DNA from 3 places in the Erwinia sp. AC075 genome. Region 3 is predicted to be linked to each of the others. Evidence: predicted binding sites of a transcription regulator. Region 3 holds the regulator's gene; each other region holds the start of a gene.

Region 1 (6,203 bases), 1.5 Mb from region 3:
GCGAGATAGCGCATCGCTGAGACCCGACTTCACATGGGACGGCAAATCACACTGTGTGATATCGCCGTTCACAATCACGGTGACGTTTTCCCCAAGGCGTGTCAGAAACATCTTCATCTGAGCGGCGGTGACGTTTTGCGCCTCATCAAGGATCACCACGGCATTTTCAAACGTTCGTCCACGCATATAAGCGAAGGGAGCGATCTCCACTTTGCCAATTTCGGGACGCAGACAATACTGCATAAAGGAAGAGCCCAGACGTTTAACCAGAACGTCATACACTGGCCGGAAGTACGGAGCGAATTTTTCTGAGATATCTCCAGGGAGGAATCCCAAATCCTCATCCGCCTGCAACACCGGACGCGTAACAATAATCCTGTCAACATCCTTATGAATCAGGGCCTCAGCCGCTTTCGCTGCGCTGATCCAGGTTTTACCGCAACCGGCTTCGCCTGTGGCAAAGATCAGTTGTTTGCTTTCTATGGCTTTAAGATAGTGCGCCTGAGCTTCATTTCGGGCTTCAATCGGGGAATGGTCACGGGTATCACGCGCCATGCCAATTGACTCTAACCCACCCATCTGCACCAGCGAGGTGACCGATTCTTCTTCACGCTGACGGTGACTGCGTGAATCGCTACGAAGCACACGTTTTGCTTCACGACGCGCTTTGATCACTGCTTTCTGTCTTCCCATAGTGGCACCTTACAGTTGGTTTCATTTCCCGCACCTGCAAATCGATGCGATTACGTGAACGCTTTAGAGGTTTCGGTGGCTTCCTTTTAAGCCTTGTCTGGCCATTGTGTTAGCGCATAGCCGTGTTTGAGCGCAGCTGTGCACCGGTTTGAAAAAGAAAGAAGTTGGCCGTTAGAATATAAAAGAGAAGAGAAAGTTGAAGCGGGAGTAGCGCCCTCGCATGGAGCCGCGAAACTTTGTTTATGGTACATCTGTCCGTTACAACACTTTACCATTCGCGATCTCCGTGGTGGACATGTCAACACTTTAAACACCCGCTGTTAATAAGGTGCTACAGATCTCAGGATCAATGCAACATCTATTTTACGTCTGACGTAACATTTTATCGGTTAATAGCCCGCACCCTGGCTGTGAGAAATTAAATAATGAAGTAATTCAACGAGATGGATTTTTCTTACGGGTTTTTCTGAATCGATAAATGCACTGGGAGGAGGAAAAAGGGGTGAAAAAAATAACTGATTAAAAAATAACCTCCCGCTTCACAACGAAGCAGAAGGTTCTTTAATGAAACTATCAGGCTTCCAGCAAAGACTGCCCAAGATAATGCTTATCATCCTGGACACCGGGTAGCACAAAGAAATATCCCCCGCCAATCGGCTTGATATATTCCTCGAGGGCTTCACCGTTCAGTCTTTTTTGCACGCTGAGAAAACCTTTTTCTAAATCATGCTGATAACAAACGAACAACAGGCCCATTTCCAGCTGACCCGCGTTTGATACCCCCGCCGAATAGCTGTAGCCGCGACGCAGCATTAAATTGCTCTGCGTTTCTGGCGTACGGGGATTTGCCAGACGAATATGGGCATCCAGCGGCGTGACGTTGCCATCAGGATCGCTGGCATAGTCAGGCACATCATGCTCGTTCTGCATCCCTAACGGTGCACCGCTGTGCTTCACGCGACCAAAGATCGTCTCCTGCTCGCGCAGTGGCGTACGATCCCAGAACTCAACGTGGAACTGGATAATCCTCGCCGCCTGATAGCTGCCGCCCACGGTCCAGGCCGGTTCGCCCTGCCCGGCGGTGACCCACAGAATCGAGTCCATCAGCGGCTGGTTAGTGGTATCCGGATTCGCCGTACCGTCCTTGAAGCCCAACAGATTGATTGGCGTCTCCTTGCCCTTGCTGCGCGCAGCATGGTCAGAGATAAAACCTTCACGACGCCAGCGCACGCTAAGCAGATCCGGCGAATGCTTGATGATATCGCGCAGGGCATGGATCACCGTGTCATTGGTGTTGGCACAGATTTGCAGCAGCAGATCGCCGTGGCACAAACGGGCATCCAACGCATCGTTAGGAAAACGCGTCATCGCCTGTAACTTCACCGGCTTGTGCGCCTGTAACCCATAGCGCTCGTCAAACAGCGAATGCCCCACCGACACCGTAATGGTCAGATTATCCGGGTAAATATCATCTCCCAGAATGCCGGAATCCATTGGCGGTAAGCGTGGATTGGTCACCAGCGGCGCTTTGCCGCCTTTGGTCAGGAAGGCAATGCGATCGTTGAGCAAGCGGAACAACCGTTGCAAATCCGCTTTGTCGGTCGCCAAAACGTCAAAGGCTACGATCATCATCGCAGCCTGTTGAGGTGTGGTTACGCCCGCCTGATGCAGACCATAGAACGGCTGTGCTTCCTGTCTTGCTGAAGGCGACAAGGCGCCTGGCGAGAAGGATTTATCATCCGGTGCCGCATGCACCGGACAGCCACCACTTACAGCAAAGGCCCCCCCAAGGATGCCCATGCCTTTTAATAAACGACGACGCGACGGCAGTGCCGCGTCATCCACAGATTTTGCCATTTACAGTTAATCCAGTCCCAGCGTTCCGCGCAGCTTAGCAAGGTCTTCCGCCAGTGTGGTGATCGGGCCTTTCATTGCATTGCGGTCAGCGTCAGTCAGCTTGTCATAAGATTCGTAACCGTCTTTGGTCCGGTATTTTGACAAGATGCCGTCCACTTTCTTGAAGTTCGCATCGATTTTCGCCAGCAGAGGCGCATCGGCCTTCTGCAGCATTGGACGGAGCAGGTTAACAATTTTCTGCGCGCCGTCAACGTTAGCCTGGAAATCCCACAGGTCAGTGCGGCTGTAACGATCTTCTTCGCCTGAGATTTTGCTGGAGGCCACTTCTTCAATCAGACCTGCCGCACCGCCAACTACTTTGCTTGGCGGGAAGGCCAGCTCGTCAATGCGCTTCTGCAGATCCAACACGTCGGTGTTCAGCTGAGTCGCAAAGGACTCCATGCCTTTGGTGCTCTTATCGCCCCACAGTGCTTTCTCAATGCGGTGGAAACCGGTGAACTTAGGATCTTCCGCTTTCTTCTCGAAATCGTCTTCACGGGCGTCGATGCTGCCATCCAGGTCGGAGAACAGTTCGGCAATTGGTTCGATGCGCTCGTAATGACGGCGGGTCGGTGCGTACAGCGCTTTGGCTTTTTCGATATCGCCCGCTTTCACCGCATCGGTAAAGGCTTTGGTGCCGGCAACCAGTTCCACCACTTCTTTGGTGACGTAGGTTTTGTATTCAGCAATCGGTCCGACCAACTGCATCACGTCCGGCTTTCCGTCAGAAGGCGCGTTAGTGCCCTTGACGATCAGCTTGCCTTTCGGGTTGCTTAACAGGCCGCAGGTCAGGTCATATTCACCGGCTTCCAGATTCGCCGTCAGCTTCTGGGTAAAGCCAGGCGCGATATTTTCACGCTCTTCGACCACCATCACCCCTTTCAGGATCTCCCACTCCAGCCCTTTCTGGCTGTTGTTCTGGATGATGAACTGGGTTTTACCCGCGTTCACCGTGACGTTCATTGGATCACACTGTTTGTCATTCACGCTGATTTTAACCTGTGGAATATCAGCGGCCATCGCAGCGGCAGAACCGGTCAGCAAAGTCACGAGCGCAGCATTCAGCGCGTGCTGGCGAAAACGAAGAGTCATAGTAAATCCCTGTGAAAAAGTTACGCGCCTGCAAAACAGGCGCGGACAAAGGCTTAGCGTGTGGTACGCACTGCCGTAGCCTGTGGACGCACTGGCATAAAGAACAGCAGCAGCGCAGGAACTAAATAGATAAACCAGACCGCCACTTCGCTGACGCTTGGCGTTTCCTGGTAGCCCAACATCCCTTCCAGCAGCGTACCGATAAGGGTGCTGGTGGAGAGCGTATTACTCATATCAAAGGCGATGTCCTGGAAATGATTCCACAGCCCGGCTTCGTGGAAGGCGCGGATTGCACCGGCGGCCAGACCGGCGGCCACAAACAGGATAAACAGGCTGGTCCACTTGAAGAAGGTCGCCAGGTTAAGACGCACGCCGCCCCAGTAGATCAGCATGCCGAGGATAATCGCGGTCGCCAGGCCCAGTATGGCGCCCAACGGTGGGCCAATGCCCACATCCTGTTGGAAGGCCGCGAGCAGGAAAAACACCGATTCGAGGCCTTCACGGGCAACCGCCAGGAACACCATCATAATCAGCGCCCAGCCGCTGCTTTTGCCCTTCTGCAACGCATTGTCCACGGCATCTTCCAGTTGGGCTTTCACGTTGCGGGACACTTTGCGCATCCAGAACACCATGTAGGTCAGGATACACACGGCCACCACGGCCACGATCCCTTCAAACAGCTCCTGCTCTTTCTGCGGGAATTCGCCGGTGGTTTCGTTGATAAAGTAGCCAACGCCAAGGCAGAGTGCGGCGGCAACAAACACGCCCACCCACATTGCGCCAAACCATTCACTGCGATGGGTACGCTTCAGGTAACTGGCGATCAGGCTGACAATCAGCGCGGCTTCCAGGCCTTCGCGTAACATGATGAGAAATGGAACAAACATGCCTACACCCTCGAGTGTGAAAGAATTTCAGTTGCGGTAAAGAAACGTAAATCAAAACGATATCGATTATCATTATCGGCAACGAAAAAACAAGAGGGATCGTGGGTATTTTCGCAATCTGCGAGAAGGGGCGCGGCGGTGCTGTAGCGGATACAAACGGGGCGTGCGAAGAGTCAATGGCAGTCAACCGACCGGGCGTCAGTGCGACGCCCGGTGGTAAACGCTGACTTATTTGGTGTTGTATTCGATTTCTGCTGCTTCGAAACGTTGCTGTGCCGCAGCGCTTGGCTCGCGGCCCATCAGGCTGACGATCCAAATTGCCAGGCTGGCGAACAGGAAGCCAGGGATGATTTCATACAGATCCAGCCAGCCGTACTGTTTCCAGATCAGTACGGTTGCCGCACCGATAATCATGCCTGCCAGCGCGCCGTTACGGGTCATACGCTTCCAAATCAGCGACAACAGCACCACCGGACCAAACGCCGCACCGAAGCCCGCCCAAGCGTAGCTTACCAGTCCCAACACGCGGTTCTCCGGGTTCGAGGCCAGCGCAATGGCGATCACCGCCACCAGCAGAACCATCAGGCGCCCTACCCACACCAGCTCACGCTGAGTGGCGTTTTTGCGCAGGAAGTTTTTGTACAAATCTTCCGTCAGTGCGCTTGAACACACCAGCAGCTGACAGCTCAGGGTCGACATCACCGCCGCCAGGATAGCGGAGAGCAGGATACCGGCAATCCACGGGTTAAACAGAATACGCGCCAGCTCAATAAAGATGCGCTCGCCGTTTTCAGATACACCCACGGCCTGCTCCGGATGGTTCTGGAAATACGCGATGCCGAAGAAGCCCACGGCAACCGCCCCACCCAGACACAGGATCATCCAGATCATGCCGATGCGGCGTGCACTGCGGATTGAGCGATGGGAATCAGCCGCCATAAAGCGCGCCAGAATATGGGGTTGCCCGAAGTAGCCCAGTCCCCAACCCAGCAGTGAAATCACCGCGACAAAGTTCAGGTTTTTCAGCATATCGAGGTTTTCGATACTCTTCGCTTCAATCACCTTAAGTGAATCGCTCAGCCCGCCGACGGCTAAAATCACCATCACCGGCGTCAGGATCAGCGCGAAGAACATCAGGCTGGCCTGCACGGTATCGGTCCAGCTGACGGCGAGGAAGCCGCCAACGAAGGTATAGATGATGGTGGCAGCAGCACCGGCCCACAGCGCGGTTTCATAACTCATGCCGAAGGTGCTTTCGAACAGACGCGCACCGGCAACGATGCCGGAAGCACAATAAATAGTGAAGAACACCAGGATCACCAGCGCTGAGATCACCCGCAGCATTTTGCTTTTGTCCTCGAAGCGACTGGAGAAGAAGTCTGGCAGGGTCAAGGCATTGTCGTGATGCTCGGTCTGCACGCGCAGACGCCCCGCGACAATTTTCCAGTTAAGGTAGGCGCCGATGGTCAGGCCGATGGCAATCCAGCTTTCTGAGATGCCCGACAGGAAAATCGCGCCAGGCAAACCCATCAACAGCCAGCCGCTCATATCCGATGCGCCCGCCGACAGCGCGGTGACCACGCTACCGAGGCTGCGACCGCCGAGGATGTAATCGTCGAAGTTTTTTGTAGACCG
Region 2 (6,203 bases), 140 kb from region 3:
ACCGCTGTAACCCCGCGTTCTGCCCCTTGAAAACGGAACTTGCGCCAGGCTTGCGTCGGCGCAGGTTCCCCTCCGCCCGTTTTTATACATAAAACCGCGATTTATTTTTCCCTCCGCGAAACTTTCCGCAGCGTGACAGCGAACTGTTTATCAACGCACTTCCTGTAACCCTGTTGGAGCCCGACATGAACCGTACAAAAAAACTTCTCTGTTCTGTGACCGCCGCTGCTGTTATGAGCCTCGCGATGCCTGCCCTCAACGCTTACGCCGCACTGCCGGTCGGCGCGCAGGCCCCGGACTTTAAACTTCAGGGCGCACTGGCGGGCAAGCCGCTGACCTTCTCGCTGCAGCAGGCATTGGCAAAAGGCCCGGTCGTGCTTTACTTCTTCCCGGTGGCCTTCAGCAAAGGCTGTACCATTGAAGCTCATGACTTTGCCGAAGCGACCGATGGCTTTAAAAAGCTCGGTGCCAGCGTGGTTGGCGTGACCGCCGGCAATACCGAGCAGATTGGCGAATTCTCAAAACTGGAATGCCGCGATAAATTCACCGTAGCCGCCGACCCAGGCGCGAAAGTGGCCAGCGAATACCAGACCACCATGCAGATCAAAGGCAAAACCGTCTCTGACCGTACCTCATATGTCATCGCGCCAGACGGCAAGATCCTGCTGAGCTTCACCGACCGCAACCCGGATACCCATATTCAGAAAGCCATGGACGCGGTGAAACAATATTCTGCTTCGCATTCCTGATCTGAGTTTGCCGGTCACCCTTTAGCCTGCTGAGGCCCGTTATGTTAACTGCTATTTTGTCCGCCTTTTTAGGCGGCATTATCCTCAACTTTATGCCGTGCGTGTTTCCGGTGATCTCCCTGAAGGCGCTGGGTTTGCTGCGTCATCAGGGCAGTTCGTCGGCGGCACGCGCCGAGGGACTGGCCTTCCTGGCGGGCGTGGTCGTCACCATGATGGCGCTGGCGGGCATCCTGCTGGCGGCGCGGGCCACCGGTGATGCGGTGGGCTGGGGTTTTCAACTCCAGTCGCCGCTGGTGATTGCCATCCTGGCGCTGATTATTTTGGGTGCGGCGCTGAATCTTCTTGGCGTCTTTGAAGTCGGGCTTTCGTTGCAGCGCGCGGGCGAAATCGAAGTCGGTCGCAGTGCGTTAGTGCGTTCGGCGCTGACCGGTGTGCTGTCGATCGTGGTTGCCACGCCATGTTCCGCGCCGTTTATGGCCAGTGCGATTGGCTATGCGCTGGTGCAGCCGCCGGCCGTCTCGCTGGCGATATTTTTCTCGCTGGCGTTGGGGTTCGCCGCACCCTTTACGCTGGTGTCACTGTTCCCGCAGCTGGCAAAACGCCTGCCTCGTCCTGGCGCGTGGATGGATGTGCTTAAACACGGCCTCGCCTTCCCGATGTTCGGTGCTTACGCCTGGCTGGTGTGGGTGCTGGCGCAACAGGCCGGTACCGGCGCACTGGCGACGATCCTCGCCTGCTCGGTGCTGCTCGGTTTTGCCGGCTGGCTTTACGGCATCGCGCAGAAACGACGTTTTCGTGAAAAATCGCACAAGCTGCTGTATGCCGTTACCGCCGCATTGCTGGTGGCAGTGATAGCGCCGGTGACCGGCATTATCCAGCCTGGCGCCCCGCTGCCTGATGGACAAACCGCCGCAGCCGTTACCCAGGTGAAATGGTCGCCACAAACCGTTGCCGAGACGCGCGGGCACGGTAAAGCGATCATGGTGGACTTCACCGCATCCTGGTGTATTACTTGTCAGGTAAACCAGCGCACCACGCTTTCCACCACGGCGGTGAAAGAGGCGCTGCTGCGCACCGGTACGGTATATATGGTTGCCGACTCGACGAAATTTAACCCCGACATTGATGATGCGATGAACGAATTCGGCCAGGGCGGTCTGCCGCTGTACGTGGTGTATCCGGCTGATGGCAGTGCACCGAAGGTGTTGCCGCAGGTATTGACCCCGTCGATCGTGGTGAATGCCCTTAACCAGGCGAGCGGCAAAAAAGCGTGATCAAAGCAGGACGTGAAAGAAAGGCGGTGGATGGTTAAATCCGGTACGCAACGTGATGAATGGCCAGAATTGATGGCGCAAGCTCAGGCTGGAAAACAGCAGGCCTACACTCGCCTGCTGACCGAGCTGGTGCCGGTGATCCGCACCCTGGTGCATAAGCACGTTGACGATGCGGTGCTGGTTGAAGACGTGATTCAGGATGTTCTGCTGGCCATTCACCGCGTCCGCCATACCTACGATCCCGCCTGCCCGTTTTTGCCGTGGCTGATGGCCATTACCCAGGCGCGATCGGTGGATGCGCTTCGCCGACGCGGCCGCCAGCGTCACTGGGAAGTGGAGGAAGAAGACGCCGCCGCCACCTACCCGTCGACGTCTTTTGTCGAGCCTGAGCGGCCGGAAGCGCGGGAAGAGCTGAGCCTGTATCTGAATCAACTCTCATCCCGACAGCGGCAAATCGTTGAGCATGTCCATCTGCGGGAGATGACCCTGGCGGAAGCCGCCACGCAGAATAATTTGACGGTTCCGGCCGTAAAGTCACTTTTGCATCGCGCATTGACCAATCTTCGCCGTTTTGGAGCAAAGCATGACCGATCATAATGCCTTAATTGAAAAACTCAGCCGCAGCGCGGCGCCGGTAAAAAGGACGGCACCCACCGGGTGGCGCGTGGTCGCCGCGATAGTGATGGCCCTGCCCTGCGGCGCAGCGGCCAGTTTGCTGGTGCACCGCAGCCTGACCGACTGGTCTCAGCCTGGGATGGGATGGGCGATTTTTCAGCTGGTGCTGGCGTTTATCGCCGGAACCCTGGCGATCCGTAATGCCTTTCTGACCAGCATTGCCGGTCGCCGACCGTTGAGCTGGAAATGGTTTGTGCCGCTGGCGGTGTTGTGGCTCGGCAGTATTCTGTTCAATATGCGCAGCGTTTCCCCGATTCATGGCCAGGGTGAAGGCACCAATTGCTACCTGTTTATGCTGGTAGTCAGCGTGCCGATGGCGGCAATTATGATTGGCTATCTGCGTCAGACGCGGGCAATTTATCCGGTAAAAAGTCTGGCTGCAGCCGGCGCCGGTACGGCGTGCATGGCCTTAGTGATGCTGACACTGTGCCATCCAGTTCATCTGGTTATGCCGGATTTGATCCTGCATCTGCTGGCCTTCGCGACCATTGTACTGACCACGATTGTTGTCGGTCGCAGGCTGGTCGTTCTGTAAGAAAATCCGCGACCGCAACACTTCGAAATGGTTCAACACATTCTTTTGCATTGCCAATCAAAATGATTATACTTCTCATTCGTTTTTTGGTGCGTTCAGGAATTTTCTTGCTCTGCATTGTGCGAAGTAAAAATAATAAAATCATTTTGAGGGTAAATAATGTCCTTTGCTCCTTGCTCTTCCCAGGGAACTCGCGCCAGCGGATCCAGATTCACCCCCGTTTCCACGCCGTCTTTATCACTGCTTGCCGTGCTGATTGCCTCTGCGTTGCCGGTTTCCGCCGCAGAAACGGCGCAGAAAGAACAAAACCTGGTGGTCAATGCCGCCACGGATGACAGCAGCAACACCGCAGACACCGACTACAACGTCCCCGTCACCCGCGCGGCCACGAAACTGGCCCTGACCGCCCGTGATACGCCGCAGTCGATAAGCGTGATCACCAAACAGCGTATGGAAGATCAAAAGCTGGAAACGCTGAACGATGTGCTGAAAAACACCACCGGCATCTCTGAATTTAACTCCGGCGCGAACCGCAGCAATTTCTATTCGCGCGGATTTATGATCGATAACTATCAGGTTGATGGCGTTCCGGTGCTGGTCGATCCGCGCTGGAATATCGGTGATACCCTCTCTGATACCGCGATTTATGATCGGGTCGAAGTGGTTCGCGGCGCAACCGGTCTGATGACCGGTGCCGGCAGCCCGGCGGCCTCGGTCAACATGGTGCACAAGCATGCGGACAGCAAAGAATTTGTCGGCAACGTCTCGGCCAGCTACGGCACCTGGGACAATCAACGCTATGTCGCCGATTTATCTGCGCCGCTGACCGAGTCAGGTAACGTCCGCGGCCGCATTGTGGCCGGCTACCAGGACGGTGACAGCTGGCTGGATCGCTATCACAGCCAGAAGAAATTCCTCTACGGCATAGTGGATGCGGATCTGACCGACTCCACCACCCTTTCCGTCGGGTATGACTACCAGGAAAACCATATCTCGGGCAACACCTGGGGCGGTTTGCCAACTTACTATCTGGATGGCAGCAGAACCCATTACGATCGCAGCACCAATACCGCGCCAGACTGGGCGTATAACGACAGCGACTCGAAAAAGGTCTTCGCCAGCCTGAAGCAGAGCTTCAATAACGGTTGGGAATTTAACCTGAGCGGCAGCCACACCGAAGCGACGATGGACAGTAAAGCGCTGTATATCGACGGCTACTTTGATAAAAATACCGGTATCGGCGTCGGTCCTTATGCGGGTTACGACCTGTTAGGCGGCACCGGTTATAACAGCGCCAAACGGAAAGAAAATGCGCTTGATGCCTATGTCAGCGGACCTTACGAGCTGTTGGGTCGTCAACATGAGCTGATGGCCGGCGTGAGTTATATCCGCCAGAACGATCGTTATTTCAGCGCCTTCACCAACCTGACGTCAGCCGATGTCGGCGACTTCAACAACTGGGGCAATTATCCGGAACCGGACTGGGACGATCAGGCCCTGTCGGAAGACAACACCATTCATCAGAAGTCAGCCTATATGGCAACACGCATTTCGCTGGCCGATCCGCTGCACCTGATCCTCGGCGCGCGCTACACCAAATACAGCGCAGACACGCTGACCGAGAATACCGAGAAGAACAACATCACGCCGTATGCCGGCCTGGTGTATGACATCAACGATACCTGGTCTGCTTACGCCAGCTATACCTCGATCTTTAAGCCGCAGACCTACCGCAACGCCAGTGGCGCTTACCTTGCGCCGGTGACCGGGAAAAGCTACGAGACCGGGATTAAAGGCGACTGGATGAACAGCCGCGTAACGGCGTCGCTGGCGGTCTTCCGTATCGAGCAGGATCACCTTGGCACAACAGATTACGCGATTATCCCAGGCACCAGCGATTACGCTTACTACGAGCAGGATGGCACGGTCAGTAAAGGCGTCGAGTTCGAAATCAATGGTGCGGTGACCGACAATCTGCAAATGACCTTCGGTGCTACCCGTTATGTGGCGAAAGACGGCGAGGATCAGGCATTGAATCCGACCCAACCGCGCACCTCGCTGAAACTGTTCACCAGCTATCGCCTGCCGATGCTGCAGGATCTGACGGTAGGTGGCGGCATCAACTGGCAGACTCACACCTGGGATCATGTTGACGGTCCAGACGGTGCCAGCACGATTTACGCCGAGCAAGGCAGCTATGCGCTGGTGGATCTGTTCAGCCGCTACCGCGTGACTAAGCAACTGTCGGTGCAGGCGAACCTGAACAACCTGTTCGACAAGAGCTACAACATCGACGTCGGCAGAAACACCGTTTACGGCGAGCCACGTAACGTCTCGGTTACCGCCAACTACAGCTTCTAATCTGCTTTCTGCCTGCCTCAGCAATGGGGCAGGCTCTCCCCTTTTATGCCTGGCGCGGTATACTGGTGCCGACTTTACACCGCATTGCAGGGATCCAAGCCATGACGTATGACATCTTAATTTTGACCGGTACCGGGGGTGACTTAGTCAGCTTCCAGCAATATGAGGGCGGCCCAGGCTTCCCGGCAACCCTGACCTTCGACGATGAGCCTTATGACTTAACGTTGTTCAGCCTGGGGGAAAAGCGCTACCTGATCGCGCATAATCAGCCCATTGAGCATGACGTTGCCGAAGAGGTGATTGGTCAGTTCTCACCAAGACCGGTTTAATCCCGGTTCCAGCAACGACAAGCCATCCAGCGGATGGTTTTTTTTTGCCAAAATTTCAGGTCTCCGCTTCATTAACCCGGTAAGAAAACACCTACTTTTTCAATGGAATTTTTCTTCCAAAGTAATCACAAAATGAACATAAATTGCTTAAGAAATGTACTAATCATGCGTTCCAGAGTTGAGCGGGTTTGAGGGGAATTTGCAGACGTCATTATCATCAAACATAAATTCAATAAAAATCATAAAGTTGCGCATTTGATCTGAAATAGACAAATCGAAC
Region 3 (6,203 bases):
GGTAGAGCTCTTCGTCGACTTCAATAGTTTTCATCTTGATCCAGTACAATTTATTGCTGATAAGAGCCGGTCTGTACGCTGCCTGAACAAGCCGCACAGGATCGTTCCAGCTCTAACACGAGGATTATAAAGTTAAATCCTGCCGGGGTGTAGCGCCAGCCCCTGATACCAGTAAAAGTCAGAATATGCCGCAAAAAGATTGGCGGGCGCTTTCTGGCCGTCACGGCAGGAAAAAGTGAATCTATGATACCCTAACCCCTCGTTTCAACAGTAAGAACTTTGTTATGGAATTGAATACCCGCTTGCTATCTGAACAATCCGCCCGCCCTGAGGTTCCCGTGGTGTTAATCCACGGCCTTTTTGGCAGCCTTGATAATTTGTCCGTGTTGGCGCGAGGGTTAAAGGACGATCGCCAGCTGGTGCAGATCGACCTGAGAAACCACGGTTTATCGCCTCGCGATGACCAGATGGATTATCAGGCGATGGCCCGCGATGTACTGGAAACGCTAGATGACGAAGGGATTGACCGGTTCGCGGTCATCGGACATTCGATGGGCGGAAAAGTGGCGATGGCGTTAACCGCGCTGGCGCCAGAACGCATCGAGCAGCTGGTGGTTATCGATATGGCACCGGTCGCTTATCCGACTCGCCATCACGATACGATTTTTGCGGCGCTGAAGGCGGTCACCGCAGCGGGCATTACGCAACGCAGCGATGCCGCAGCGCTGATGCGTGAAACGATAGAAGAAGAAGGCGTGATTCAGTTTCTGCTGAAATCCTTCCAGCAAGGGGAATGGCGGTTTAACGTGCCGGTGCTGTGGCAGTGCTACGATCGGATTATTGGCTGGCAGCCGGTTCCGGCCTGGGAGCATCCCGCGCTGTTTATTCGCGGCGAACGTTCGCCCTACCTGGCCGATGAATATCGTGACGCCCTGCTGGCGCAGTTCCCCAAAGCCCGTGCGCATGTGGTCAACGGTGCCGGTCACTGGGTCCATGCCGAGAAACCTGATGCTGTTTTGCGCGCAATACGCCGTTTTTTTGCGCTGTAAAAACAATTATATCCTGAGATGGCTAAATCATTGTCGTCATGACTTTCGCTGGGGTATGATGGCGCGCTAAAAATTTGTCGCTGCACGAATTTCAGCCGACATCAGGCCTGAACCATCAGAACTCCAGCCTTTCAGTATCACGATTCTATGGCAAAAGAAAACACGGACCGCACCACGATCGATCTGTTCGCAGATGACCGTCGCCCGGGACGACCAAAAACCAATCCGCTGACGCGTGATGAGCAGCTGCGTATCAACAAACGCAACCAGCTTAAGCGCGATAAAGTGCGCGGGCTGAAGCGCGTTGAACTGAAAATGAACAGTGACGCGGTTGATGCTCTGAACCAGCTTGCCGAGCAGCGTAATATGAGCCGCAGCGAGCTGATTGAAGAAATGGTCATGGCGCAGTTGGCCGATCAGGACCGCTGAACAGGCGCTTTCAGCACCCCCCGGTGAAGCACAAAGCGACAAAAGCAGGCGGATTACTCATTTATCCCCCTGTAGCTGTCTGCTATCATTGCCGGTATCTGTAATAAGCAGCCTTTACCCTATCAATACGTTTCAAGAGGTTAGTAAGTCATGGCAATCGTAGGCATTTTCTTTGGCAGCGATACGGGCAATACAGAAAACATTGCAAAAGTGATCCAGAAGCAGCTCGGTAAAGAGGTGGCTGAAGTTCATGATATCGCTAAAAGCAGCAAAGAAGACCTTGAAGCCTTTGATATTCTGCTGCTCGGTATCCCAACCTGGTACTACGGCGAAGCGCAGTGCGACTGGGATGATTTCTTCCCGACGTTGGAAGAAATTGATTTCAACGGCAAGCTCGTTGCGCTGTTCGGTTGTGGCGATCAGGAAGATTACGCTGAGTACTTCTGTGACGCGATGGGCACCATCCGCGACATTATCGAGCCTAAAGGCGCGGTGATCGTCGGTCACTGGCCAACTGAAGGCTACCATTTTGAAGCCTCGAAAGGGCTGGCGGATGATAAGCACTTCCTCGGTCTGGCTATTGACGAAGATCGTCAGCCAGAACTCACCAGTGAGCGCACCGAGCAGTGGGTCAAACAGATTTATGACGAGCTCCAGCTGAAAGAAATCCTGGAAGCGTAATCAGACCGGCCTGATTGGGAGGTATCTCACATCAGGCCAGTGGTTTTTCCTATAGAAGTAATAGACACATTTTTGTAACTTTCATCTGCAAATCTGTAAAATATCGCCATCGGTCACCCGCTTTCTCAGCGCCTTTCGCTCTAATAGCGACTATGATGAGGCAGAGCGAAATGTCAGCCCAACCGCTTGCTCTCACGGACGTAACGACTCTTCTCCTTACCTCCCTTGATTGAGATGCATCGCCAGTGGTGTTCATTTCGAAATATCAGTTCTATAATGAGACGTTTGGCTTTTCGCGACGACCGATGTTCAGGGCTTTTCAGCCACAAAGTGACTAGCAAAGTAACAGGACAATATCCGCATGACTGACAATAACACCGCATTAAAGAAGGCCGGCCTGAAAGTCACGCTTCCACGACTTAAAATTCTGGAAGTACTTCAGGAACCTGAGGGCCATCACGTCAGTGCGGAAGACTTGTACAAGCGTCTGATTGACATGGGCGAAGAGATTGGTCTGGCGACGGTTTACCGCGTTCTTAACCAATTTGATGATGCCGGGATCGTTACCCGTCATAATTTCGAAGGTGGTAAATCCGTTTTCGAACTGACTCAGCAGCATCACCACGATCATCTGATTTGCCTGGATTGTGGCAAGGTGATCGAGTTCCGTGATGAAAACATCGAAGCTCGCCAGCGTGATATCGCCACGCGCCACGGCATCAAACTCAGTAACCACAGCCTGTACCTTTACGGTCACTGCTCAACCGGTGACTGCCGTGAAGATGAGACGCTGCACGACAAGTAATCTACACTAACAGCAAAAAACCGGTGATCCTTCACCGGTTTTTTTTTGCCTGTCGCCCCGTTACAGCGCTTCCGTCCGGCTGACGCGCAGACCATCAGGACTGCGCGTACGCAGCAATACCTTACCGGCCACCGCCGGCGGTTGATCCGCCTGCCACTGCTGCCAGGTTGTCCCCTCGTCCAGGCTGTACTCAACGGTTAAGCCCGGTAGCTCGGTATTGACCACCAGCTTACCGTCCTGCACCACCCCACCGGGCACCGGCAAGCGATAAGCAATGCCGGCTTTATCCAGTTTTGCCAATTCACGTTGCCCCAGAAGGTTGGCAAACCGCTGCCAGTCCTTCAGCTGAGCCTGCTGGTCTACCAGGCGGGTTTTGCCGCCGGTATACTCTTTGCCGGCTTTATAATCCTGCTCCCAGGCTGCGCGGTGCCAGGCGCGTTCCGCCACGGACAAAATGCGCGGGAAAAGCTTGTACTCCACCTGCGCGTCGGTACGGGTGGTTTCACTCCACAGTTGAGCGGAGATGCCGTGAGCGCCAGGCCAGGGCTTGTCAGATTTAGCCGTGAAAGGTTTGCCGTCGCGATCGACGGAAGTCTCGGCGTTTTGTGGCAAGTTATCCGGCGCGAAGTGGAAAATTTTCCGTTCATCGGTAAAGCGCGTTCCCCAGTAGTATCCCCGCTCCAGCGGATTCACCTCGGCAGGAAAATCGAGATACAGGTAATCCGGATTGGAGACGATCACTTCATAACCTTTGCCTGCCCAGTCATTGGCAGAATCAAAACCGCCCCAAAACAGCGTATCCCAGAAGTTGACCGCAACCCTGTCCGTTGCGAAGGCTTTGGCATTTTTAGCGTCTTTAATACCATCCTGCCAGGCCTGCATTTTGCCGATACCGTGTGCCTTAACCTGCTTGCTGACGTTAAGGGCAAAGTCGCTCGGCAGATGATCCAGGTCTTCAATCTTTCCTTCTTCAATCATCGTCTGGCAGACCTGGGATTTTGCCCACGGCTTATCTTGCTGGCTTAAGTCCAGTAAACCGGTGCCTTCAACGGGTGTGTTCTTATCCGAATAGCCGGATCCTAAGCGAATGTTTTTGGCTTCATCTCCGCCGAAATGCCAGGTCTTCAGCGGCTGTCCGGCAGCTTTATGCATCGCCTGGATTTCACCTATCACCTTGTCGGTAAAGCGTAACGAGGAGCTCAGGCACGGATTGAGATAGCTGGTGCGATCGTAAAGCTGCACGGAGGTGGTGTTGGAATTGTCGCTGGGATCGAGCAGGCGGAATTCATTGGCTTCTTTTTCCTTACCGGCATTGAACAAGCGATCGTAACGCGCTTCCATCGAGATTACCGCTGCCCGGGCGTGGGCCGGCATATCGATTTCCGGGATGACCTGAATACCGCGCGCATCAGCATACTTCACAATATCGATATACTGCTGACGGCTGAAATGACCGCTGCCACTGTTATCACTGTTTGGTCCCGATCCTAACTGTGGCAGCAAACAGCGCTTCTCTTCGGGATCGTGACAACGCTTGCTGCCAATCTCCGTTAACTCCGGCAGGCCTGGAATTTCAATACGCCAGCCTTCATCGTCGGTCAGATGGAAATGGAAAACGTTGAGTTTCCACGCCGCCATCTGGTCCAGCAAGCGCAGTACCACCTCTTTGCTGTGGAAGTTGCGCGCCACATCAAGGAACACCGCACGGTATTGGAAACGCGGCGCATCGCTGGCCTTTAACGTCGCCACGTTCAGGCTGCCATCGGCCGGGATCAGCGACAGGATCGACTGTAAACCATAGAACACGCCGCTCTGGTCATAACCCACCACTTCAGCCTTGTCCTTGCCAATATTCAGCGTGTATCCCCCCGGAACGGCCAGCTTTTTATCGAACGCTTTTTGGCTCACCCGGGTGGTAATCGGGTATCCATTGGGCTGCGCTTTGATTCCCATCAGCGCAAAACGCTGCTGTATGGCTTCGGCTTTCTCTGCCGACAGGCTTGCCAGTTCCAGCGTCACCCCAGTAGAGAGATCCGCGTCATCAGAGAACACCGAAACCTTCAACGGGGTGGGAAGGATTTGCCCACGTAAAGTGGACGCGGCCATCGGGGCGACATCGCTGTTTTTAGTAAAGCGGCCCTGGGCATCCATCAACAGGTTCTTATCATCTGCGATGCGCTTCCACTGAGCGCCAAAAGGCTCCACAAAATCGGTCAGTTCCTCGGTATCCGTGCTGACGAGGATTTTCGGCGTGGCATCGCCAGAGGTCGCATACCAACGCGGCATCACATCGGTAATAAACAGCTGCCAGTATTCATTCACGATCGGGATCTCGATGGTTTCGCCCGCCGCAATGCCTTTGAATTTGTCTGTCGGCTCCAGGCGGGTTAAATCCCCGACAATATGCACCATGCGAAACTGATCGCTTTCGACCTTCAACGTTTCATGCACGTTAGACATATAAATTGCCCAGTCGTTGCTGTCGATGGCGGGGCCCGGATTGGTGAAGCTGATGGTTGCGCGGTTACAGGAGGCCCAGTCAGCGCCCAGTCCGGCGCAATCCACGCCATGCTGGGCGGCAAGATTGTCCGTCACTTTGTACTTCACGCCAAACTGGCTGATTTGATCGACTAACTGCTGGTTGGCGGCTGCTCCACCACTGGCTAACGCAGATATCAGCGCAACCGATATCAGACTGGCTCTGAACTTTTTCATCCTTTATTCCTTGTCCGTAGGTAAGTCGTTTTTCTTCATTTCGTTGCAAGACACACGTCATAAAATTGTGAAGGGTGCAGTGACGATAAACTTCAGATCCTTCTCATCCTGGAAGATATTGCCGTAGCCGCCGCCCCAGCTGGGAAGGGTGGAATGGTTATTGAATCGGGTGAAGTGCAGCTTGAATAAGGTGTCTTTCGCCCAGCCCTCCTGCACTTTGTAAAGCAGGTCTAGATTCCAGGCAGATTCTTTCAGACGGGTATTTTGGTTATAGATCGGTTTGCTGTTGGGTTTGGCATCCCAGCCGTAAGCATAGGAGGTGCCGACCGATAGGCCCGGCAGGCCCCAGCCTTTCAGCTCATACAACACGCCGGCAAACAGGGCTTTCTCGCCGTTGGCGTTAAAGTCGGAACGGGAATCCCACCAGACATCCAGCCGACCGTTTGAGGTGGCATAACCCGGCGTCATGCGTTGCAGGAAGAAGCCCTGATTTCCCTCGGCCTTGACCCAGGTGCCTTCAAGAC

The links. The regulator Fur, encoded in region 3, represses iron uptake genes when iron is present. The targets are predictions, from matches to a motif close to ATAATAATGAGAACNACTATCAA.
Region 1: efeU (iron uptake transporter permease EfeU) is a predicted target of Fur. The motif match lies at 4,619-4,641, and genes of this name have one in related genera.
Region 2: fhuE (ferric-rhodotorulic acid/ferric-coprogen receptor FhuE) is a predicted target of Fur. The motif match lies at 3,296-3,318, and genes of this name have one in related genera.

Annotation. Positions count from the first base shown of each region.
Region 1 is NZ_CEEDEU010000001.1:818,950-825,152, reverse strand. It holds gene phoH (phosphate starvation-inducible protein PhoH) at 1-693, opposite strand, end outside; gene efeB (iron uptake transporter deferrochelatase/peroxidase subunit) at 1,267-2,550, opposite strand; gene efeO (iron uptake system protein EfeO) at 2,557-3,681, opposite strand; gene efeU (iron uptake transporter permease EfeU) at 3,735-4,568, opposite strand; gene putP (sodium/proline symporter PutP) at 4,797-6,203, opposite strand, start outside.
Region 2 is NZ_CEEDEU010000001.1:2,419,948-2,426,150, forward strand. It holds gene AC0IXH_RS11470 (MFS transporter) at 1-10, shown strand, start outside; gene AC0IXH_RS11475 (peroxiredoxin) at 186-749, shown strand; gene AC0IXH_RS11480 (protein-disulfide reductase DsbD family protein) at 791-2,023, shown strand; gene AC0IXH_RS11485 (sigma-70 family RNA polymerase sigma factor) at 2,054-2,620, shown strand; gene AC0IXH_RS11490 (DUF1109 domain-containing protein) at 2,607-3,233, shown strand; gene fhuE (ferric-rhodotorulic acid/ferric-coprogen receptor FhuE) at 3,393-5,594, shown strand; gene AC0IXH_RS11500 (hypothetical protein) at 5,696-5,923, shown strand.
Region 3 is NZ_CEEDEU010000001.1:2,277,930-2,284,132, forward strand. It holds gene seqA (replication initiation negative regulator SeqA) at 1-34, opposite strand, end outside; gene ybfF (esterase) at 285-1,049, shown strand; gene ybfE (LexA regulated protein) at 1,197-1,478, shown strand; gene fldA (flavodoxin FldA) at 1,629-2,159, shown strand; gene fur (ferric iron uptake transcriptional regulator) at 2,521-2,964, shown strand; gene AC0IXH_RS10740 (beta-N-acetylhexosaminidase) at 3,025-5,679, opposite strand; gene chiP (chitoporin ChiP) at 5,737-6,203, opposite strand, start outside.